4 regions of the Pseudomonas serboccidentalis genome follow, and region 2 is predicted to be linked to each of the others. Evidence: predicted binding sites of a transcription regulator. Region 2 holds the regulator's gene; each other region holds the start of a gene.

Region 1 (6,011 bases), 2.8 Mb from region 2:
CGGCATTACCTTGGCGAGTGGGCTATTGAATGCAGGGGCCGTGCCGTACTGACGGCCAATTGAGTGGCATTTGGAAAAATCTGGCGAAAGGTTGTTCAAAAATCCACCAGTCCCGGTATGATCGCGCGCCCTGATGCACACGCCTGGTAATTCCCGATGATGAAGCCCAACCTGATTGCCGCCGCCGAGATCGACCGTCTCGATACGTGGGCCAAATATTCGGCCCCGATGTGCGGCTCTTGTGTCTCCAGCTGCTGCACCCTGCCGGTCGAGGTCAAGATCAAGGACCTGGTGCGCATCGGCGTGGTCGACGAGTTCGAGCTGGGCGACCCGCCGAAGAACATCGCCAAGCGCCTGCAAAAGGAAGGGCTGGTCGAGCGCTTCAACCAGAAGTCGGGGATCTTCACCCTGCAGCGCATGAGCAACAACGATTGCTACTACCTGGATCGTAAGAGCCGCCTGTGCACCATTTATGACAAGCGCCCGGACACCTGCCGTAACCACCCGAAGATCGGGCCGCGTCCGGGATACTGCGCGTACAAGCCGAAAGAAGTCGAGCGCGTGCAGAATTCCCGGTCGATCGAGAAGTTCTGAAGATCAAAAGATCGCAGCCTTCGGCAGCTCCTACAGGGGAATGCGTATCCCTGTAGGAGCTGCCGAAGGCTGCGATCTTTTTTTGCCTTGAATCGCAGACAAACAAAAACGCCCCCGGTCTCGCGACCGGGGGCGTTTTTTTCAGCCTGGGCTAAATCTTATGCCTTGGCTTTCTTGGCAGCGCGGGTACGCTCGCTTTCGTCCAGGATCTTCTTGCGAAGACGGATGGACTTAGGAGTGACTTCGCACAGCTCGTCTTCCTGGATGTATTCCAGAGCCTGTTCCAGGGTGAAGCGAACAGGTGGTACCAGAGCGATGGTTTCGTCTTTACCCGAAGCACGCATGTTGTCGAGCTTCTTGCCTTTGGTTGGGTTCACACCCAGGTCGTTGTCGCGGCTGTTCTGACCAACGATCTGACCGTTGTAGATCTCCTGGCCGTGTTCTACGAACAGCTTGCCACGAGCCTGCAGGGTTTCCAGCGAGTAGGTCAGTGCCTTGCCGGTTTCAACCGAAACCAGAACGCCGTTCTGACGGCCGGACATGTGGCCCGACTTCACTGGAGCGTAACGGTCGAAGATCGAGGTCAGGATGCCAGCACCGTTGGTCAGGGTCAGGAACTGGTTACGGAAACCGATCAGACCGCGAGCAGGGATGTTGTATTCCAGACGAACACGGCCCTTGCCATCCGGCACCATGTTGCTCAGGTCGCCCTTACGCAGACCCATCTCTTCCATGACCTTGCCCTGCGATTCTTCAGGGATGTCGATGGTTACGTTTTCGAACGGTTCCTGCTTCACGCCGTCAACTTCACGGATGATCACTTCAGGACGGCCCAGGGCCAGCTCGAAGCCTTCGCGACGCATGGTTTCGATCAGTACCGAGAGGTGCAGCTCACCACGGCCGGAAACCTTGAACTTGTCAGCCGAGTCGCCTTCTTCAACGCGCAGTGCAACGTTGTACAGCAGCTCTTTGTCCAGACGATCCTTGATGTTACGGGAGGTCACGAACTTGCCTTCTTTACCGCAGAATGGCGAGTCGTTTACCTGGAAGGTCATGGAAACGGTTGGCTCGTCAACGGTCAGCGGCTTCATCGCCTCGACGGTGTTGATATCGCACAGAGTGTCGGAGATGAACAGCTCGTCGAAGCCGCTGATGCAGACGATGTCGCCGGCCGCTGCTTCTTCAACGTCAACGCGGTGCAGACCGTGGTGACCCATCAGCTTCAGGATACGACCGTTGCGGCGCTTGCCGTCGGCGCTGATAGCGACAACCGGGGTGTTCGGCTTGACGCGACCACGAGCGATACGGCCAACACCGATAACACCCAGGAAGCTGTTGTAGTCCAGAGCGGAAATCTGCATCTGGAACGGACCGTCACGGTCAACGGCCGGAGGCGGAACGTGGTCAACAACTGCCTGGTACAGAGCAGTCATGTCTTCGCCCATGGCGGTGTGGTCCAGACCGGCGATGCCGTTCAGGGCCGAAGCGTAAACAACCTGGAAGTCCAGTTGTTCTTCGGTCGCACCGAGGTTGTCGAACAGGTCGAAGATCTGATCCAGAACCCAGTCCGGACGCGCGCCTGGACGGTCAACCTTGTTGATGACCACGATTGGACGCAGGCCGGCTTCGAACGCCTTCTTGGTCACGAAACGGGTTTGCGGCATAGGGCCGTCTTGAGCGTCAACCAGCAGCAGAACGGAGTCAACCATCGACATTACGCGTTCTACTTCGCCGCCGAAGTCGGCGTGGCCCGGGGTGTCCACGATGTTGATGTGGTAGCCGTTCCAGTTGATGGCGGTGTTTTTCGCCAGAATGGTAATACCGCGCTCTTTTTCCTGGTCGTTGGAGTCCATCACGCGCTCGTCGTTGAGCTCGTTGCGCTCCAGGGTGCCGGATTGACGCAGGAGTTTGTCTACCAGGGTGGTCTTACCATGGTCAACGTGGGCAATGATGGCGATGTTACGTAGATTTTCGATCACTTGTGTATCTCGATCAGAGGATTCGGTTTGCTGACAAGTCTTGGCAGCGATTAACAGTAGTGTCCGGCATGGCCGTTACAGCTTGACGGCGGTGTCGGGGGGCCGGTGACGCAGGCCACAGGCAAACAGCCCCGGGCACTTAGCTCGGTCGATAAACGCGCACATTGGCATGCCCCTCACTGAGCAAATGGTGAGCATGCAGGCGACTCATCACGCCTTTGTCGCAATACAGCAGGTACTGGCGAGTCGGATCCAGCTCCTTGAAACGAGCGTTCACTGCGTAGAACGGCATCGTCTGTACTTCTATGCCGGTGAGTTCCAGCGGGTCATCCTCGGCCGCATCCGGGTGACGGATGTCGATGACGATCTGACCGGCCAGCGCTTCGCCGACTTCTTCGATCTGCAAGTCCTGGCCCAATTCGTCGATCACCCGATCGATTGGCACCAGTTTGGCGTTTTCGAGCGCACGCTCGAGGACCGCCATGTCGAATTCTTTCTCTTCGTGCTCGACGCGGTAGCGTTTGGCGGCGGTCTTCGGATTGACCGAAATGACCCCGCAATATTCCGGCATGTGCCGGGCAAAATCGGCGGTGCCGATCTCGTTGGCCGTGTCGATGATGTCCTGCTTGTGCGCAACGATCAGTGGGCGCAGGACCAGCTTGTCGGTCACGCAGTCGATCACCGACAGGTTCGGCAAGGTCTGGCTCGACACCTGGGAGATCGCTTCGCCGGTCACCAGTGCATCGATGTGCAGGCGGTCGGCAATGGCGGAGGACGCGCGCAACATCATACGCTTCAATACGACGCCCATATGACTGTTATCGACTTTGCCGAGAATTTCGCCCAACACTTCTTCGAACGGAACACTGACAAATAGCACGCGTTGCGAGCTGCCGTACTTCTTCCAGATGAAGTGCGCGACTTCCATCACGCCCAATTCGTGGGCACGACCGCCCAGATTGAAGAAGCAGAAATGCGCCATCAGGCCGCGGCGCATGATCTGGTAAGCGGCAACCGTCGAGTCAAAGCCACCGGACATCAATACCAGCGTCTGCTCCAGGGCGCCGAGCGGGTAGCCGCCGATGCCGTTGTGCTGGCTGTGGATGACAAACAACCGTTGGTCGCGAACTTCGATGCGAACTTCGATTTCCGGTGCTTTGAGGTCGATTCCGGCCGCGCCGCACTCACGACGCAGCTTGCTGCCGACATACTTCTCGACGTCCATCGAACTGAACGGGTGCTTGCCTGCACGCTTGCAGCGCACCGAGAAAATCTTCCCGGCCAGCACATCGCCGTAGTGCTGTTTGCACTTCTCGGTGATGTCGTCGAAGTCGCCCAGCGGGTACTCGTCGATCTGCAGAAAATGCGCAACGCCCGGCGTGCAGACCAGGCGCTCACCCATCTCTTTCAAGGCTTTGGGGTCGGTAACGCGGGTTTCCAGCTCGAGATTGTCCCACACACCGTTCACCACCACGGCCGGGTCCAGATCGCGGAGCACGGCGCGGATGTTCTTGGCCAGCTGGCGGATGAAACGCATCCGGACAGGGCGGCTCTTGATGGTGATCTCGGGGAAGACTTTTACGATTAGTTTCATGAAAACAGCGCGCGCAGGGCCAGCCGAAAAAGGGGGGCGCGGATTATAGCGGAAATTGCTCAAGGTTTAACCAGTTAATATGCAGAAGGTTTTTCATGCACCAAAACGGGTCACTTTCAAATTTGCACGCTACATTAAGGGGCGAGATTTTCCCCTTTATTGCGCTTCGCACCGCGGGAAGCGTGAATTTGGGGCAAAAAACCCATGGTGGGGCACTGGCATGCAATTTGCTCCCTTGTGAGGCAGGTTGCCTTGGCAGAGTATCTGCGCCGGCATCACCCATATTAAGGGCATCCACTACCAAGCCCTAAGCCACCCGGAGGACACTATGTCGAAGTCGGTTCAACTCATCAAAGATCATGACGTCAAGTGGATTGATCTGCGCTTCACGGACACCAAAGGCACTCAGCACCACGTGACCATGCCGGCTCGCGATGCGCTGGAAGACGACTTCTTCGAAGTCGGCAAGATGTTCGACGGTTCCTCCATCGCTGGCTGGAAAGGCATCGAAGCCTCCGACATGATCCTGCTGCCGGACGACGATACTGCCGTTCTCGATCCGTTCACCGAAGATCCAACCCTGATCCTGGTGTGCGACATCATCGAACCTTCGACCATGCAAGGTTACGATCGCGACCCGCGCGCCATCGCTCACCGCGCCGAGGAATACCTGAAGACCACCGGTATCGGTGACACCGTCTTCGCCGGTCCAGAGCCAGAGTTCTTCATCTTCGACGAAGTGAAGTTCAAGTCGGACATCTCCGGCTCGATGTTCAAGATCTACTCCGAACAGGGTTCGTGGATGTCCGACCAGGACATCGAAGGCGGCAACAAAGGCCACCGTCCTGGTATCAAAGGCGGCTACTTCCCGGTTCCGCCGTTCGACCACGACCACGAAATCCGTACTGCCATGTGCAACGCACTGGAAGAAATGGGCCAGACCGTTGAAGTTCACCACCACGAAGTGGCGACTGCCGGTCAGAACGAAATTGGTGTCAAGTTCAACACCCTGGTGAAGAAAGCTGACGAAGTTCAGACTCTGAAATACGTTGTACACAACGTTGCCGACGCTTACGGCCGCACCGCGACCTTCATGCCGAAGCCACTGTACGGCGACAACGGCTCGGGCATGCACGTCCACATGTCCATCGCCAAAGACGGCAAGAACACCTTCGCTGGCGAAGGCTATGCCGGCCTGTCCGAAACCGCCCTGTACTTCATCGGCGGTATCATCAAGCACGGTAAGGCCCTGAACGGCTTCACCAACCCGGCCACCAACTCCTACAAGCGTCTGGTGCCAGGTTTCGAAGCTCCGGTAATGCTGGCCTACTCGGCGCGCAACCGTTCCGCCTCGATCCGCATTCCTTACGTCAACAGCCCACGTGGCCGTCGTATCGAAGCGCGCTTCCCGGATCCGGCTGCCAACCCGTACCTGGCTTTCGCAGCACTGCTGATGGCCGGCCTGGACGGTATCCAGAACAAGATCCACCCAGGCGATGCCGCTGACAAAAACCTGTACGACCTGCCGCCTGAAGAGGCGAAAGAAATCCCACAAGTTTGCGGCAGCCTGAAAGAAGCCCTGGAAGAGCTGGACAAGGGCCGTGCGTTCCTGACCAAGGGCGGCGTGTTCTCCGACGACTTCATCGACGCTTACATCGCGCTGAAATCCGAAGAAGAAATCAAGGTTCGCACCTTCGTGCACCCACTGGAATATGAGCTGTACTACAGCTGCTGATCCGGTAGCGCCGCGCTACGCGGCGTGACAAAAAGAGGCCTCCTTCGGGAGGCCTTTTTTGTGCGCGCTCATCCATGGATAATCCGCCGCCTCTGCGCCACGACTGGCG
Region 2 (6,011 bases):
GCCGAAGCTGTCGCGGGCCTTGCAAGGTGGCGCGATCTGCGCCCTCGGTACGGCGCTCGGGGCGGTGCCGGTGCTGGTGATTCGGCGCATGCCGCAAATGCTCAGCGATACCCTGCTGGGGTTCGGTGCCGGGGTGATGCTGGCCGCGACGGCGTTCTCGCTGATCGTGCCCGGCATCGCTGCCGCCGAAAGTCTGGGCCTGACTCCCTGGGCCGCCAGCAGTCTGATCTGTTTCGGCATCATGCTCGGTGCGTTCGGCTTGTACCTGGTGGATCTGCGGCTGTCCGGCGCCTCACCGGAAATGCTCGTTGGCACTCTTGAGCACCCGGTTATTGCGCCACGGATCTGGCTGTTCGTCTTCGCGATCATTGCCCACAACATTCCCGAAGGCATGGCGGTCGGCGTGTCGGCCGGCGGCGGCATGCCCGACGCGGACAGTCTGGCGATGGGCATTGCCTTGCAGGACGTGCCGGAGGGGCTGGTGATTGCACTGGTGCTGGCCGGGGCGGGGATGTCGCGGGTCAAGGCATTCTTGATCGGTGCGGCGTCAGGTCTGGTGGAACCGGTGTTCGCGCTGCTGTGTGCGTGGCTGGTCAGTCTGGCAGAGTTGTTATTGCCGTTGGGACTGGCGCTGGCGGCGGGGGCTATGCTGCTGGTGGTGACACATGAGGTGATCCCCGAGTCGCGACGTAATGGTCATGACAAGCTGGCCAGTCTTGGCTTGCTGATCGGGTTCTGTCTGATGATGGTGATGGATACAGCATTGGGTTGAAGCAGATCAAAAGATCGTCCGAACGCGGGCCGAACCTTCGGCAGCTCCTACAGGGAACGCATTCCAATGTAGGAGCTGCCGAAGGCTGCGATCTTTTGATGTTGACCTGTCAACCGCCTTCATCAAAATAGTTGTTGATCAACGCCACCAGCGCGTTCAGCGCTTCCTGTTCTTGATGGCCTTCGGTACTCAGATAGATCTTCGTGCCCTTGCCGGCGGCGAGCATCATCATCGCCATGATGCTTTTGCCATCGACCGTGGTCTCCGGCGTGCGACCCACTCTGATCGTGCAATCCGGATACTGGCCCGCCACGCCAACGAACTTGGCCGACGCCCGGGCATGCAGACCCAGTTTATTGATGATTTCGATTTCCAGAGCAGGCATCGCGGTGTGAATCCTTTAAGTGAGGTCGCGGTGGCGAACCTGGACGTTCTTCAGGGTTTTCTGCAGGGCCTGACCCAGGCGTTCGGTCAGGTAAACGGAGCGGTGATGCCCGCCGGTGCAGCCAATGGCAATGGTGACATAGGCGCGGTTGCTCGCGGCGAAGCGCGGCAGCCATTTATTCAGATAGCCGAAGATATCCTGATACATCTCTTCGACTTCCGGTTGCGCCGCCAGATACTCGGCGACCGGTGCATCGAGACCTGATTGCGCGCGAAGTTCCGGCTTCCAGTACGGGTTGGGCAGGCAGCGTACGTCGAACACCAGGTCCGCATCCACCGGCATGCCACGCTTGAAGCCGAACGACTCGACCAGAAAGGCAGTGCCTGGCTCTGGCTGGTTCAGCAGGCGCAGCTTGATGGTGTCGCGCAACTGGTACAGGTTCAGATTGGTGGTGTTGACCTTGAGGTCGGCCAGGTCGGCGATCGGGCCGAGCAGGGCTGTCTCGTCCTGAATGGCTTCGGCCAGCGAGCGATTGGCGGTGCTCAAAGGATGGCGCCGACGGGTTTCCGAGAAGCGCTTGAGCAGGGTTTCCTCATCGGCATCCAGATAGACCACATCGCACTGGATGTGGCGGCTACGGACTTCTTCCAGCAGCTCGGGGAAGCGCGACAGGTGACTTGGCAGGTTGCGGGCATCGATCGAGACGGCCACCAGCGGCTGGGCCAGCTCGGTGTGAATCAGGGCGCGTTCGGCCAGTTCCGGCAGCAGGCCGGCCGGCAGATTGTCAATGCAGTAGTAACCGTTGTCCTCAAGGACATTCAATGCGGTGCTTTTACCCGACCCAGAGCGGCCGCTGACGATGATCAAACGCATGATTAGTGACCGTTTTGCTCGCTCAGGACGACCTGATACAAGGCTTCGTTGCTCGGTGCGCTGCGCAGTTTTTCGCGCACGTCCTTGCGATCGAGCATGCTGGCGATCTGGCGCAGTAATTCGAGGTGGGCATCGGTAGCCGCTTCCGGGACCAGCAGGACAAACAGCAGGTCAACCGGTGCGCCGTCGATGGCATCGAAATCGATGGGGGCATCAAGGTGCATCAACGCGCTGATAGGCGCTTCGCAGCCTTTGAGGCGACAGTGGGGAATGGCGATGCCGTTGCCGAAACCGGTGGAGCCGAGTTTCTCACGGGCGATCAGCGCATCGAAGACATCCTGCATGGCCAGATCCGGCACTTCTTTATGGATGAGGTTGGCAATCTGTTCGAGGGCTTTCTTTTTACTGCCGCCCGGCACGTTCACCAGGGAACGGCCGGGGGTCAGGATACTTTCAAGTCGGATCATGGGTTGGGGGTGTTAACGACCGGTTGCGCCCTGGAGGAGGCTCTGGGTCTTTTCCTTATGCTTTTTGAGTTGGCGATCCAGCTTGTCGGTCAATGAGTCGATCGCAGCATACATGTCGGTATCTTCTGCGTTGGCGACCACTTCGCTGCCGGGAATATGCAAGGTGGCTTCGATTTTCTGCTTCAGCTTTTCGACGCACATCGTGACTTGCACGTTGGTGATCTTGTCGAAATGGCGCTCCAATCGTTCGAGTTTCTCGTTGATGTAGGTGCGCAGAGGTTCGGTCACTTCCAGTTGGTGTCCACTGATGTTGACTTGCATACAGCTTCTCCTTCGTTGCCAGTGCATAAAGCGGCAGGCCGGATAGCCTGCCACTGGAACGCTGTAACGTGGCTTACATCAACCGCTTGCGTTCGCTCGAAGGCGCGATCCCGAGGGATTCGCGGTACTTGGCGACGGTGCGGCGAGCCACCTGAATGCCTTGTGCCTCCAGTAAACCAGCGATCTTGCTGTCACTCAACGGCTTTTTCTGATTTTCCGCTGCAACCAGTTTTTTGATGATCGCGCGGATCGCCGTGGACGAGCATTCGCCGCCTTCGGAGGTGCTGACGTGGCTGGAGAAAAAGTATTTCAGTTCATAAATACCGCGTGGGGTATGCATGAATTTCTGGGTCGTGACCCGGGAAATCGTCGATTCATGCATGCCGACCGCTTCGGCGATGTCGTGCAGGACCAACGGTTTCATCGCTTCGTCACCGTACTCCAGGAAGCCGCGTTGGTGCTCGACGATCTGTGTGGCGACTTTCATCAGGGTTTCATTGCGGCTTTGCAGGCTCTTGATGAACCAGCGCGCCTCCTGCAACTGATTGCGCATGAAGGTGTTGTCGGCGCTGGTGTCGGCACGACGCACGAACCCGGCGTACTGGGCGTTGACCCGCAGGCGGGGCACCGATTCCTGGTTCAGCTCGACCAGCCAGCGTTCGTTGTCCTTGCGCACGATGACGTCGGGCACCACGTACTCGGCTTCGCTCGATTCGATCTGCGAACCCGGGCGCGGATTGAGGCTCTGCACCAGTTCGATGACCTGGCGCAGTTCATCTTCCTTGAGCTTCATGCGCCGCATCAGTTGGCTGTAGTCGCGGCTGCCAAGCAGATCGATGTAATCGCTGACCAGACGCTTGGCTTCGTTCAGCCACGGGGTCTTGGCCGGCAGCTGACGCAATTGCAGCAGCAGGCACTCACCGAGGTTGCGCGCGCCGATACCGGCCGGTTCGAACTGCTGGATGCGGTGAAGGACGGCTTCGATCTCGTCCAGCTCGATATCGAGCTCCGGATCAAAGGCGTCGAGAATTTCTTCGAGGGTTTCGTCGAGGTAGCCCTGATTGTTGATGCAGTCGATCAGGGTCACGGCGATCAGGCGATCGGTGTCGGACATCGGCGCCAGGTTCAATTGCCACAACAGATGGCTTTGCAGGCTTTCCCCGGCAGAGGTGCGGGTGGTGAAATCCCACTCGTCGTCATCGCTGCTGGGCAGGCTGCTCGCGCTGGTCTGGTAAACGTCTTCCCAGGCGGTATCGACGGGCAATTCGTTAGGGATGCGCTCGTTCCATTCGCCGTCCTCCAGGTTGTCCACCGTCGGGGCGGTTTCCTGATAGGAGGGTTCCTGAATCTCGGTGTTGGTTTTTTGTTCGGCGTTGTCGGCCAAAGGATCGGAGTTGTCGAAGTCGTCGCCTTCTTCCTGGCGTTCGAGCATCGGGTTGGATTCCAGGGCCTCCTGGATTTCCTGTTGCAGGTCCAGGGTGGACAATTGGAGCAGGCGGATGGCCTGTTGCAGCTGCGGTGTCATCGTCAGCTGCTGGCCCATTCTCAAGACTAGCGATGGTTTCATGGCAGGGGCTAAACACCTTATTCGCCGGCGCGCATGCGCCATCCACTACAGGGCGCCGGAGCGCCAAACTTAAGCAAATTATATGCCTGAAACTGTCGTGTTTGCCTAGAGCGCTGTAACAATAAAAGCGTATAAAACTTTGTTGACGCATCGCATCGAAGCGCGGTGAACATCTTTGAAGCGTCGTATCTGCCCAGAGCGCTGTAACAATAAAAGCGTATAAAAAATCAGCTTCAACGTTACAGCGCCCGGACGGCTGGCCGAATGCGCTCGCGCTTTAGAGGCGGAACTCGTGGCCCAGGTACACTTCCTTGACCAGGTCGTTGGCCAGGATGGTCTCGGCGTCGCCTTCGGCGATCAGTTGACCGTCGTTGACGATGTACGCGGTTTCGCAGATATCCAGGGTCTCGCGGACGTTGTGGTCGGTGATTAGTACGCCGATGCCCTTGGCCTTGAGGTGGTGGATGATCTGCTTGATGTCGCCGACGGAGATCGGGTCGACACCGGCGAACGGTTCGTCGAGCAGGATGAACTTCGGTGCGGTAGCCAGGGCGCGGGCGATTTCCACGCGGCGGCGTTCACCACCGGACAGGCTCATGCCCAGGTTGTCGCGGATGTGGCTGATGTGGAATTCCTGCAGCAGGCTTTCCAGCTCTTTGCGGCGACCGGCCTTGTCGAGTTCCGTGCGGGTCTCGAGGATGGCCATGATGTTGTCGGCCACCGACAGTTTGCGGAAGATCGACGCTTCTTGCGGCAGATAGCCGATACCGGCCTTGGCGCGGCCGTGCATCGGCTGGTGGCTGACGTCCAGATCATCGATCAGCACGCGGCCCTGATCGGCCTGCACCAGGCCGACGATCATGTAGAAGCAGGTGGTCTTGCCGGCACCGTTCGGGCCGAGCAGGCCGACGATCTGGCCGCTGTCGATCGACAGGCTGACGTCACGCACGACCTGGCGGCTTTTATAGGCCTTGGCCAGGTGCTGGGCTTTCAGAGTCGCCATTACTGGGCCTTCTCGTCGGTTTTCTTCTTCGGCTGGATCACCATGTCGATGCGTGGACGCGCCTCGGTGACCTTGTTGCCGGTAGCGCGGCCTGCGCTGGCCAGTTTTCTCACCGTGTCATAGACGATTTTCTCGCCCTGAGTGGTGTTGTTGTCCTTGTCGACAACCTTGGCCTTGTCGATCAGTACGACGCGGTTTTGCGCGGCGTGGTACTGGATCGTCACGCCCCAGCCCTGTACAGGCTTGGTGTCGCCCTGGGTTTGCAGCTGCTCGAAGTAGGCAAGATTGCCCACCGACGTCACGACGTCGATGTCACCGGTCGGGGTGCGGGTGATGGTTACCGTGTTGCCTTTAACGATCATCGAACCCTGAGTGATGATCACATCGCCCTTATAGGTGGCAATGCCGTTCTTGTCGTCCAGTTGGGCGTCGTCGGCTTGAATGCGGATAGGTTGCTGCTGATCGTTCGGCAGAGCCCAGGCGCTCACGCTTCCCAGTGCTGCGCCCAGACTGAGCAAAATAGGGAGGGTTTTAACGAGCCTCATACTGTCCTCTTACGTTCGATTGCAGGTGTATCCTGCTTTCCTTCAAATACGCCTTCATTCCCACGCCAGTCGATACAC
Region 3 (6,011 bases), 2.4 Mb from region 2:
CGGCGACCGCGCCAGCGAAGTGCTGCAGAAGTGTGGCGAGCCGGTCAGCCGCGATGTCCTCGGCTACAAGCGCAGCGCCAACCGCCGCGAAGAGTTTCAGGTCGAAGAATGGACCTACGGCCCGAGCAACGGCATGTACCAGTACCTGCGCTTTGAAGGCAATCGCCTGCGGCAGATCAACAGCAAGCGCGGCAACTGAAAGATCAAAAGATCGCAGCCTGCGGCAGCTCCTACAGGGAAATGCATTCCAAATTGTAGGAGCTGCCGAAGGCTGCGATCTTTTGCTTCTAAAAATAGAACAGGCCCCGACACAAGTGCCGGGGCCTGTAATGGTCACATCCGTGTGACCGTTCGCATGAACTCTAAAGTTGCGGCAGACGTATTGCTCGGCCCGTCTGTCGCGCCTTCTCCCGGTCCAGGCGAGAAGTCATGCCTTACTCGGCTTTCAGGCCGTCAGCGGAAACCGCTTTGACGCCTTTGATTTTCTTGGTGATGTTCACAGCCGTGGTTTTCTGAGCTTCGGTGATGGCGACATCGGAAGACAGGGAAACCACACCTTTGTTGGTTTCGACTTTGATGTCGGTACCAGGAATGCCTTTTTCGGTTACCAGGTCGCTTTTGACTTTGGTAGTGATCCAGGTATCGGAAGTAGCTTCTTTAGCCTTGGTCATTTCACCGGCAGCCAAAGTCATTGGAGCCTGGGTAGTCTGAGTGGTTTGTGCAAATGCACCGGAAGCCATGGTCAGGGTCAGCGCGGTAGCAGCAGCGGCAGTGATAGCGAACTTCTTCATACGAGTAACTCCTGTTTTTCTGGAAAGTCTGCTGGTTGTCTTGTCAGCAGGGTTACTGGAGATGTTGCGAAGGCTGTGCCAACTTTTCGAAAGACAATAATCCCTTATAAATCAATGAGATATGAATCATGCAAATTTTCGAAATCATGCAATTTGCATGACCACTGAATAAACGACATGCAAGTTGCGGCTTTTCGGAAAGTTCCTAACACGCTGAAATTATTGAAGCTTTTTTCAACGTTCGAAAACAAAAATGCCCCGCATGGCGGGGCATCTCTGACCTTGTTGACTCAATCAGGCACCGGTGCCTGCGCAACCTTTAGGCGCGTAGTCCGGGTTTACGGTCGAAGCACAGCTCCAGACGCCCGAGGTGCTGCCAGTCGCAGCACCGGTACGGGTCAACGTGATGGTTTTACCCAGCACCGGACCCGGGGCATTCACCAGTGTGCAGGTTATAGTGCCCGCACCCGTCGAGGCGGTTCCCGATGCCGCCAGTGTGCAGTTGGAGGTGGTCGCTGTAGCGCTCCCGGCCACGAGTAGCAGCGTTGGGTCCGTGCCTTGATTGATCGTGTCTTCGAACGGCACCTTGAGCGCACTGATTTCTGCCAGACCTGCCGTCACCTTCGAACGCGCCTGGTACTTGGAGTATTGCGGCAAGGCGATGGTCGCCAGAATGCCAATGATCGCCACGACGATCAGCAGCTCGATCAGAGTAAAGCCCTGTTGTTTTTTCATAGACAAGCTCCATGCATGAGTCGGAATCTCATGATCTGAGAAGGGCTCAGCATAGCCCATGCCAACCGGGTGCCGGCCCCGAATACTCGGCATGAGCACGATGCGGCGGCCTTTCCTACAACAGACAACCGCACTATCTGACACTTTTTGTCACCTGCGCCCGACGTGTTTGGCGCTGTCACTTGACTAGGCTATAAGTCATGAACGGCAAGCGTGCGGAATCCTCATGAATGACATCGCTCTGAGCGGTCTGGCCAAGCAACTGGTACAGGCCGAACTGCTGACGGAAAAAAGCGCCCAACAGGCCTGGCAACAGGCGCAGCGCAATCGGCTGTCGCTGGTCAGCTACCTGGTGCAGAACAAACTGGTGAAGAGTTCACAGGTGGCCGAGATCGCTTCAGAGCATTTCGGCATGGCCTTCATGGACCTCAATTGCCTCGACAAGGAAACTCAGCCCAAGGGCCTGGTCAGTGAAAAACTGGTGCGTCAGCACCATGTCCTGCCCTTGTGGCGACGCGGCAACAAGCTGTTCGTGGGCATTTCCGACCCGAGCAATTACCAGGCGATCAACGACATCCAGTTCAGCACAGGATTGAATACCGAAGCCATCCTGGTGGAAGACGACAAGCTCACTGACGCCATCGAGAAATTTTTCGACACTCACACCAGCGGCCTCGAAGAGATGGCCGACGTCGACCTCGACGGCGTGGATGTCGAATCCGTCGATGACAGCCGACAGGACGCCATCGGCGGACTCGATGCCGATGACGCTCCGGTAGTCCGTTTCGTCCACAAGATGCTGCTGGACGCAATCAAGAGCGGCTCCTCCGACCTGCACTTCGAACCTTACGAAAAGAACTTCCGGGTGCGGGTACGCACCGACGGCATCCTGCGCGAGGTGGCCAAACCGCCGATCCAACTGGCCGGGCGGATCGCCGCACGCTTGAAAGTCATGGCCAGTCTCGACATCTCGGAACGGCGTAAACCCCAGGACGGGCGGATCAAAATGCGCCTGTCGAAGAACAAGTCGATCGACTTCCGGGTCAACACCCTGCCAACCCTGTGGGGCGAAAAAGTAGTGATCCGGATCCTCGACCCGTCCAGTGCGCAAATCGGCATCGATGCATTGGGTTACGAACCGGCGCAAAAAGACCTGTACATGGCCGCGCTCAAGCAGCCACAGGGGATGATTCTGGTGACCGGCCCTACCGGCTCGGGGAAAACCGTATCGCTGTACACCGGGCTCAATATCCTCAATACCGTCGACATCAACATTTCCACCGCCGAAGACCCGGTGGAAATCAACATGGAAGGCATCAACCAGGTCAACGTCAATCCCAAACAGGGGCTGGATTTTGCCCAGGCGCTGCGCTCGTTTCTGCGTCAGGACCCGGACGTGATCATGGTTGGCGAAATCCGCGACCTGGAAACCGCCGAAATCGCGATCAAGGCCGCGCAGACCGGTCACCTCGTGCTGTCCACGCTGCACACCAACAGCGCCGCCGAGACCCTGACCCGCCTGCACAACATGGGCATTCCGGGGTTCAACATCGCCACCTCGGTGAGCCTGATCATCGCCCAGCGCCTGGCGCGCAAATTGTGCAGTCACTGCAAGAAACCGATCGAGATCCCTCGCGAAACCCTGATCAAGGAAGGCTTCCCGCCGGAACAGATCGGCAGTTTCACGATCTATGAGCCGGTCGGCTGCGATCAATGCAACGGCGGCTACAAGGGACGCGTGGGGATTTATGAAGTGGTGAAAAACACTCCCGAGCTGCAACGGCTGATCATGGCCGAAGGCAACTCGCTGGAAATCGACAGTCAAATGCGTCGCGACGGTTTTGACGATCTGCGCACCTCGGGCCTGCGCAAGGCCATGCAAGGCATCACCAGCCTGGAAGAAATCAACCGGGTCACCAAGGACTGAACATGGCGGTCAAGGCAGCAAAAATCAGCATCTACGCCTGGGAAGGCACGGACCGCAAAGGCAGCAAGGTCACCGGCGAGCTGAGCGGGCAAAACCCCGCGCTGATCAAGGCGCAACTGCGCAAGCAGGGGATCAACCCCGGCAAGGTGCGCAAGAAATCCACCTCCCTGCTGAGTTTCGCCAAACGCATCAAGGCCCAGGACATCGCGCTGTTCACCCGGCAGATGGCGACCATGATGAAAGCCGGCGTGCCGCTGCTGCAGTCGTTCGACATCATTGGCGAAGGCTTCGACAACCCGGCGATGCGCAAACTGGTGGACGAGGTGAAGCAGGAAGTTGCCGCCGGTAACAGCTTCGCCACCGCCCTGCGCAAGAAGCCGCAGTATTTCGATGAACTGTATTGCAACCTGGTGGATGCCGGCGAGCAGTCCGGCGCCCTCGACACGCTGCTGGAGCGGGTCGCGACCTACAAGGAAAAAAGCGAAGCGCTCAAGGCCAAGATCAAGAAAGCCATGACCTACCCCACGGCGGTGGTGCTGGTCGCGATGGTGGTCACGGGGATTCTGCTGGTGAAAGTGGTGCCGCAGTTTCAAGCGGTGTTTTCCGGTTTCGGCGCTGAACTGCCGGCCTTCACACTGATGGTGATCGGCATCTCCGAGTTCATGCAGCAATGGTGGTGGGCGGTGCTCGGGATCCTGATTGGCGTGTTTTTCGGTACGCGTCACGCCCTGAAAACGTCTCAGGCGCTGCGTGATCGCAAAGACACCTGGCTGCTGAAAGTACCGCTGGTGGGCACACTGATGTACAAGTCGGCGGTGGCGCGTTTCGCCCGGACCCTGTCGACCACTTTCGCTGCCGGCGTGCCGCTGGTGGAGGCACTGGATTCGGTGGCCGGGGCCACCGGCAACGTGGTGTTCAAACGCGCGGTGCTGCGCATCCGTCAGGACGTCGCCACCGGCATGCAGCTGAATTTTTCGATGCGCACCACCGGGGTGTTCCCCAACATGGCGGTACAGATGACCGCTATCGGCGAGGAATCGGGTGCGCTGGATGACATGCTCGACAAAGTCGCCGGTTTTTATGAGGACGAGGTGGATAACATGGTCGACAACCTCACCAGCCTGATGGAGCCGTTCATCATGGTGGTGCTCGGTGTCATCGTCGGCGGTCTGGTCGTGGCCATGTACCTGCCGATCTTCCAACTCGGCTCAGCGATCTGACATGCCTATCGACGAACTTTTCAGTCTGTATCCGCTGGCCTTTGTTTTCACCGCACTGCTGCTGGGTCTGGTGGTCGGCAGTTTTCTCAACGTGCTGGTCTGGCGTCTGCCGAAAATGCTCGAGCGCGATTGGCGCCAGCAGGCCCAGGACGTCCTCGGCCTGCCGACCGATACGCCACTGCCGACCTACAACCTGATGCTCCCGCAGTCCGAATGCCCGCATTGCGGCCACCGGATTCGCGCGTGGGAAAACATCCCGCTGCTCAGCTATCTGTTCCTGCGCGGACGCTGTTCTGCGTGTGCCGCCCCGATCAGCAAACGTTATCCCCTGACCGAACTGGCCTGCGGCCTGCTCTCGGCCTTCGTCGCCTGGCAGGTGGGTTTTGGCTGGGCGGCGTGTCTGTTGATCGTCCTCACCTGGGGATTGCTGGCGATGAGCCTGATCGATACCGAACATCAACTGCTGCCCGATGTGCTGGTGTTGCCGTTGCTGTGGCTGGGGCTGATCGTCAACAGCTTCGGGCTGTTCGTCTCGTTGCACGCGGCGCTATGGGGCGCGGTGGCCGGTTACATGGCGCTGTGGTCGGTGTTCTGGCTGTTCAAGCTGCTGACCGGCAAGGACGGCATAGGTCATGGCGATTTCAAGCTGTTGGCGCTGCTCGGGGCCTGGGGCGGGTGGCAGATTCTGCCGCTGACGATCCTGCTGTCATCGCTGGTGGGAGCCGTTGTCGGGGTAATTCTGCTGCGTTTGCGTGAGCAGAAAACCTCGACGCCAATCCCCTTTGGCCCGTATCTGGCAATTGCCGGCTGGATTGCCTTGCTCTGGGGTGGTCAAATAACCGACTTCTATTGGCAGTTTGTCGGTTTGAAATGAATACCCCTGTGGAAAAACCCTGGATTCTCGGCCTGACCGGCGGCATCGGCAGCGGCAAAAGTGCCGCGGCCCAGCACTTCATCGACCTCGGGATCCATGTGGTCGACGCCGACCATGCAGCGCGCTGGGTGGTCGAGCCGGGACGTCCGGCGCTGGCGAAGATTGCCGAACACTTCGGCCCAAAGGTGTTGCAGGCTGATGGCACGCTGAACCGCGCCGCCCTGCGCCAGCTGATCTTTGAAGTGCCGGAGGAACGCCGCTGGCTCGAAGCCTTGCTGCATCCGTTGATCGCCGAGGAAATCGCCCACCATCTGGCGCTGGCAAAATCGCCTTACGCGATTCTGGTTTCGCCGCTGTTGATCGAATCCGGGCAATACGCGATGACCCAGCGCATCCTGGTGATCGACGCCCCGCAACAACTGCAGATCGAACGCACCTTGCAGCGTGACCAGACCAGCGAACAG
Region 4 (6,011 bases), 2.1 Mb from region 2:
GCCGAACAGTGCGCAGATCACGATCACCTGGCCGATCAGTCCGGCGGTTTTCGGTGACAGGCGATCAGCCAGCATGCCCATCACAAAGCGCAACACCGCTCCGGCCAGAATCGGCGTTGCCACGACCAGGCCGCGTTGTTGCGTGGTCAGGTGCAGGTCGGCGGCGATCTGCACCGCCAGCGGGCCGAGCAGGTACCAGACCATGAAACTCAGGTCGAAATACAGAAAGGCTGCGAACAGGGTCGGGGTATGGCCGGATTTCCAGAAGCTTGAATTCATCGCGCACCTCAGCTGAAAAGAGTCTCTATAGGAGTCACAGCAGGTGGAGCGCCGCCACGGCCGCACCACCGGCCCCGGGCTGTGGGGCCAAAACGCAAAAAACGCCGCTACCTGTTTCGCCATGAGGGGCGAACGGGTGAGCGACGTCTTTGTCGTGGGTGGGGCAACCGCCGTTGGTTACCTGTACTGAATGCCTAGCCAGATTTGTGCCAAGGATCAAAAGATCGCAGCCTCGTTGCACTCGACAGCTCCTACAGGAATACGCATGTCCGTGTAGGAGCTGCCGAAGGCTGCGATCTTTTGATCTTTAATCAGCCGAGCAACTCACTCATGGCAATGATCTGCTCCGCCACCTGAATCAGTTTCTGCTGGCGGCTCATGGCCTGGCGGCGCATCAGGGTGTAGGCCTCTTCCTCGTTGCAGTCCTTCATCTTCATCAGCAGCCCTTTGGCCAGTTCGATGCGCTTGCGCTCGGCCAGTTGCTGGTCGCGGGCGTGCAGTTGCGCGCGCAGGGCCTGATCGCTTTCGAAGCGGGCCATCGCCACATCCAGAATCGGCTGCAAGCGCTGGGCGTGAATGCCTTCGACGATGTAGGCGCTGACCCCGGACTTGATCGCCTGACGCATCACCCCGGGGTCATGTTCGTCGGTGAACATCACGATTGGCCGGGGCTGGTCGCGGCTGACCAGCACCACTTGCTCCATCACATCACGGCTCGGTGACTCGGTATCGATCAGGATCACGTCCGGGCGCACCGTTTCGACGCGTGCCGGCAGGTCGATGGTCAGGCCGGACTCATCGATGACCTCGAAACCGGCCTCGGTCAGCGCGGCTTTCAGGCGCCCGACTTTTTTCGCGGTGTCGTTGATCAGCAGAATGCGCAACATGGTGTCGGTCTCCTGTCAGCGGCGGGCGAGAAGGGCAGCGGCGTCGCTCAGGGCGTGCAGCTTGAAACTGCGGGCGTAACCGGCCGGATCGCTGCCGTCCCAGACTTTGCCGTCGAGCAACTGACTGCTGCGCATTTCCTTGCCCCAGGCGGCGACGCCCACGGCGGTGGCGGCTTCGCGGTAAATCTCCAGCTGTTGAACCTGGCGGGCGACGCCGAGGTAGTCGGGGTCTTCACGCAGCAAGCCCCAGCGGCGGAACTGGGTCATGAACCACATGCCGTCGGACAGATACGGCAGATTGACCTCGCCGTTGCCATGAAAGCGCAAGGCGTGCGGGTCCTGCCAGCGATTGCCGAGGCCGTCGGCGTAGTCACCGAGAAACCGCGGCTCGATGCAGGACAGCGGGGCGTCGAGATATTCCGGGGCGCTCAGCAGTTGCGCGGTGCTGCGGCGGTTTTCCGGGCTTTGCTCAATGAAGCGGCTGGCCTCCAGGATCGCCATCACCAGCGCCCGGGCGGTGTTGGGGTATTGCTCGACGAACGCGCGGGTGCAGCCGAGGACTTTTTCCGGGTGATCGGGCCAGATGGTCTGGCTGGTGGCGAGGGTGAACCCCAGATCCTGCTGCACGGCGCTGGCAGCCCACGGCTCACCGACGCAGAACCCATCGATGCGCCCGGCTTGCAGGTGCGCGACCATTTGCGGCGGCGGCACCACCACACTGTCGACATCCTGCAACGGATGAATGCCCTGACTCGCCAGCCAGTAATAAAGCCACATTGCATGGGTGCCGGTGGGGAAGGTCTGGGCGAAGGTCAGTTTTGCGCGGGTTTGGTGCGCGTGCCGATCCAGCGCCTCAGGACTGGTCACGCCCAGTTGCTGCAAGCCGCGGGACAGGTTGAGGCTCTGGCCGTTCTGGTTCAGCCCCATCAGCACCGCCATGTCGCACGGGGCGACGCCGCCGATGCCCAGATGCACCGCGTAAATCAGCCCGTACAGGCTGTGGGCGACATCCAGTTCGCCACTGACCAGTTTGTCGCGCAACGTGGCCCATGAGGCCTGACGCTTGAGGTTGATCGTCAGGCCGTAAGGTTGGGCAAAGCCCTGCGTTGCGGCCACGACCACCGAGGCGCAATCGCTCAGGGCCATGAAGCCGAGGTTGATCACGCTTTTTTCCGGGGCGTCACTGCCGTTGACCCAGGCCAGCGGCCCGACGGGCGAATCACTCATATAAAGCCACCTTCAAAAAAAACGTCGTCCCCGGCTTTGCCCAAGCAAAACCCGAGGACGACGCCATTGTCCGTGCCCGCACGCCGCCATTGGCCTGTGGGCTGATAACCCGCAAGGTGCAAGGCATATGCCAGTCGGGCTGATTTGCCTGTACGCCTCGCGCCAGGGAGCGTTGCCCGGCTATAATCGCCGCCTCTTTTCGCCGCCCGAGTCATCGCCGCCCATGTACACCCTGGCCCGTCAGCTGTTGTTCAAACTTTCCCCGGAAACCTCCCATGATCTGTCGCTGGATCTGATCGGCGCGGGTGGGCGTTTGGGCCTCAACGGCTTGCTGTGCAAGAAGCCGGCGAACGTGCCGGTGACGGTCATGGGCCTGGATTTCCCGAACCCGGTGGGTCTGGCGGCCGGTCTGGACAAGAACGGCGCGGCCATCGATGGCTTCTCGCAACTGGGGTTCGGTTTTGTCGAAATCGGCACCGTGACTCCGCGTCCGCAGCCGGGCAATCCGAAACCACGGATCTTCCGCCTGCCGGAAGCCGAGGCGATCATCAACCGCATGGGCTTCAACAACCTCGGTGTCGATAACCTGCTGGCGCGGGTCGCCGCAGCCAAATACAAAGGCGTGCTGGGGATCAACATCGGCAAGAACTTCGACACCCCGGTCGAGCGCGCTGTCGACGACTACCTGATCTGCCTGGACAAGGTGTATGCCCACGCCAGTTACATCACTGTCAACGTCAGCTCGCCGAACACCCCGGGCCTGCGCAGCCTGCAGTTCGGTGACTCGCTCAAGCAGTTGCTGGCGGACCTGGCCACGCGCCGCGCCGAACTGGCCTTGCGTCACGGCAAACACGTGCCGCTGGCGATCAAGATCGCCCCGGACATGACCGACGAAGAAACCGCGCAGGTCGCGCAGGCGTTGATCGAAACCGGGATGGATGCAGTGATCGCCACCAACACCACCCTGAGCCGCGTCGGCGTCGAAGGCATGGAGCATGGTGACGAGGCGGGTGGTTTGTCGGGTGCCCCGGTGCGGGAGAAGAGCACCCACACCGTGAAAGTGCTGGCCGGTGAATTGGCCGGACGGTTGCCGATCATTGCGGCTGGCGGTATTACCGAAGGCAAGCATGCGGCGGAGAAGATTCTCGCCGGTGCGAGCCTGGTGCAGATCTATTCGGGCTTCATCTATAAAGGCCCGGCGCTGATTCGTGAGTCGGTAGACGCGATCGCCGCCCTGCGCAAATAACCCAGGCTGACCCGGTCAATGTAGGAGCTGCCGGAGGCTGCGATCTTTTGATGTTGTTTTTTAATATCAAAAGCAAAAGATCGCAGCCTCCGGCAGCTCCTACATGAGATGTGTGTCATTCAGGCATAAAAAAGGGCTCCTCGAAGGAGCCCCTGGGCCGCAGCCCGCCGTCCGGGAAGGACGTGCATGGTAAGTCGCTAAAAATTCAGATTGTCGTGTCGCAATAAGTGCCCTGTGTCAGCCGACGGCGTGAAGTTCGTTGAGTCTGTGGATCCCCGCAGTGCCGGTCATACCGTCCCAGTTGTCGCCGCGTCCTTCTCGCCAGCCGTTGATCCAGGCTTGACGTACCGACGGTAGAGTAAATGGGCAAAGCTCGCGGGATTTGCCACCAACGCCATATTGATATCCGCGCAAAAATGCTCTTTCCAACGGATCACGCTTAAGTCTTCTCATAGGGTGTTTCCCTCACTTGTTGACTGTTTGTGTCGCGTTGACCTCAACCGAGGTCTGGCAGAAAAACTCTGCCGTGGGGCGGCTCGCTGCCGGCGTGGCGAGCCAAGGTGTTGACGCCGTTGCGACGTCAACCTGTGGTCAGTTCTAACCAATGAGTCACACCGAGGGAATGATCGTTTTGTCATAAGGACGTAACGAAAATAGTGCTACAGCCATAAGTAACGACGGGTTTCATGAGCGTTTTTTCAGCAAACCCCGGTATGATCAGCCCCGCGCGGGATGATGGGGTTAATCCTTTAGTGAGAATGACCCACGTTTACGCTCGGTTAATAAGCGACGAAGGGTCGCTTTAAGACTTTTTGTTTCATCAACTTTTTTACCTGTCCTTGCATCTAAGCTCTTTTAACCCGAGCAGCGGGGATGGAACGGCACACCTTCGTGCCACGCGGGCGCTCTTTTAGAAAAGCGCCTGATTGAAAACCGGATCGGCAATGCGTTGCCGGTTCACTAGCCAAAGGCTCTGGAAATACCATGTCCGATCGTTTCGAACTCTTCCTCACTTGCCCCAAAGGCCTTGAAGGCCTGCTCATCGAGGAAGCCGTCGGGCTTGGCCTTGAAGACGCCCGCGAGCACACCTCCGCCGTGCGTGGCATGGCGACCATGGAAACCGCTTATCGCCTGTGCCTCTGGTCGCGTCTGGCCAACCGTGTGCTGCTGGTCCTCAAGCGTTTCCCGATGAAGGACGCCGAAGACCTCTACCACGGCGTGCTGGATGTCGACTGGCAGGACCACATGCTCAGCGACGGCACTCTGGCCGTTGAGTTCAGCGGTCACGGCTCGGGCATCGACAACACCCACTTCGGCGCCTTGAAGGTCAAGGACGCCATCGTCGACAAACTGCGCACCCCGCAGGGCGACCGTCCGTCCATCGACAAGCTCAACCCGGACCTGCGCATTCACCTGCGTCTGGATCGCGGTGAGGCGATCCTGTCCCTCGATCTCTCCGGCCACAGCCTGCACCAGCGCGGTTACCGCTTGCAGCAGGGCGCTGCACCGCTGAAGGAAAACCTCGCGGCGGCGATCCTGATTCGTTCCGGCTGGCCGCGCATTGCTGCCGAAGGCGGCGCGCTGGCTGACCCGATGTGCGGTGTCGGTACGTTCCTCGTCGAGGCCGGCATGATCGCCGCCGACATGGCGCCGAACCTGCGTCGCGAGCAGTGGGGCTTCACTGCATGGCTGGGCCACGTCCCGGCGCTGTGGAAAAAACTCCATGAAGAAGCCGTCGAGCGTGCCGCTGCCGGTCTGGCCAAGCCACCGCTGTGGATTCGCGGTTACGAAGCCGACCCGCGCCTGATTCAACCGGGCCGCAACAACGTCGAGCGCGCCGGTCTGAGCGAGTGGATCAAGATCTATCAGGGCGAAGTCGCGACCTTCGAGCCGCGTCCGGACCAGAACCAGAAAGGTCTGGTGATCTGCAACCCGCCGTACGGCGAGCGTCTGGGTGATGAAGCCAGCCTGTTGTACCTCTACCAGAACCTCGGCGAGCGTCTGCGTCAGGCCTGCCTGAACTGGGAAGCCGCGGTGTTCACCGGCGCGCCGGACCTGGGCAAGCGCATGGGCATTCGCAGCCACAAACAGTATTCGTTCTGGAACGGCGCGCTGCCGTGCAAGTTGCTGCTGATCAAGGTGCTGCCGGATCAGTTCGTTACCGGCGAGCGTCGTACCCCGGAACAGCGTCAGGCCGAGCGCGAGCAAGCGGCTTACGATCAAACCCCGAACGAGCCGCAAGAGCGCAAGTTCAACAAGAACGGCAATCCGATCAAACCGACGCCAGCCCCGGCGCCGGTGATCGAGCAACCGCGCCTGAGCGAAGGCGGGCAGATGTTTGCCAACCGCCTGCAGAAAAACCTCAAGGCGAT

Evidence for each region. Region 2 encodes sigma-54, which starts transcription at its own class of promoters, with help from an activator protein. Its sites were predicted from a motif close to ANTGGCATNNANNTTGCTNT; they were not measured.
Region 1: glnA (glutamate--ammonia ligase) is a predicted target of sigma-54. The motif match lies at 4,382-4,401, and genes of this name have one in related genera.
Region 3: NN484_RS12000 (pilin) is a predicted target of sigma-54. The motif match lies at 1,573-1,592, and genes of this name have one in related genera.
Region 4: NN484_RS10730 (CmpA/NrtA family ABC transporter substrate-binding protein) is a predicted target of sigma-54. The motif match lies at 2,509-2,528, and genes of this name have one in related genera.

The regions. Positions count from the first base shown of each region.
Region 1 is NZ_CP101655.1:3,040,460-3,046,470, reverse strand. Features, by position in the region: gene NN484_RS14020 (YkgJ family cysteine cluster protein) at 157-594, shown strand; gene typA (translational GTPase TypA) at 753-2,573, opposite strand; gene thiI (tRNA uracil 4-sulfurtransferase ThiI) at 2,713-4,167, opposite strand; gene glnA (glutamate--ammonia ligase) at 4,496-5,902, shown strand.
Region 2 is NZ_CP101655.1:224,196-230,206, forward strand. Features, by position in the region: gene NN484_RS00880 (ZIP family metal transporter) at 1-772, shown strand, start outside; gene NN484_RS00885 (HPr family phosphocarrier protein) at 882-1,157, opposite strand; gene rapZ (RNase adapter RapZ) at 1,173-2,030, opposite strand; gene ptsN (PTS IIA-like nitrogen regulatory protein PtsN) at 2,033-2,497, opposite strand; gene hpf (ribosome hibernation-promoting factor, HPF/YfiA family) at 2,510-2,818, opposite strand; gene NN484_RS00905 (RNA polymerase factor sigma-54) at 2,892-4,385, opposite strand; gene lptB (LPS export ABC transporter ATP-binding protein) at 4,663-5,388, opposite strand; gene lptA (lipopolysaccharide transport periplasmic protein LptA) at 5,388-5,933, opposite strand; gene lptC (LPS export ABC transporter periplasmic protein LptC) at 5,920-6,011, opposite strand, start outside.
Region 3 is NZ_CP101655.1:2,641,607-2,647,617, forward strand. Features, by position in the region: gene NN484_RS11990 (DUF2845 domain-containing protein) at 1-199, shown strand, start outside; gene NN484_RS11995 (BON domain-containing protein) at 435-791, opposite strand; gene NN484_RS12000 (pilin) at 1,086-1,526, opposite strand; gene pilB (type IV-A pilus assembly ATPase PilB) at 1,753-3,453, shown strand; gene NN484_RS12010 (type II secretion system F family protein) at 3,456-4,673, shown strand; gene NN484_RS12015 (prepilin peptidase) at 4,675-5,547, shown strand; gene coaE (dephospho-CoA kinase) at 5,544-6,011, shown strand, end outside.
Region 4 is NZ_CP101655.1:2,317,356-2,323,366, forward strand. Features, by position in the region: gene NN484_RS10720 (nitrate/nitrite transporter) at 1-279, opposite strand, end outside; gene NN484_RS10725 (ANTAR domain-containing response regulator) at 591-1,166, opposite strand; gene NN484_RS10730 (CmpA/NrtA family ABC transporter substrate-binding protein) at 1,182-2,393, opposite strand; gene NN484_RS10735 (quinone-dependent dihydroorotate dehydrogenase) at 2,617-3,639, shown strand; gene rmf (ribosome modulation factor) at 3,877-4,092, opposite strand; gene rlmKL (bifunctional 23S rRNA (guanine(2069)-N(7))-methyltransferase RlmK/23S rRNA (guanine(2445)-N(2))-methyltransferase RlmL) at 4,624-6,011, shown strand, end outside.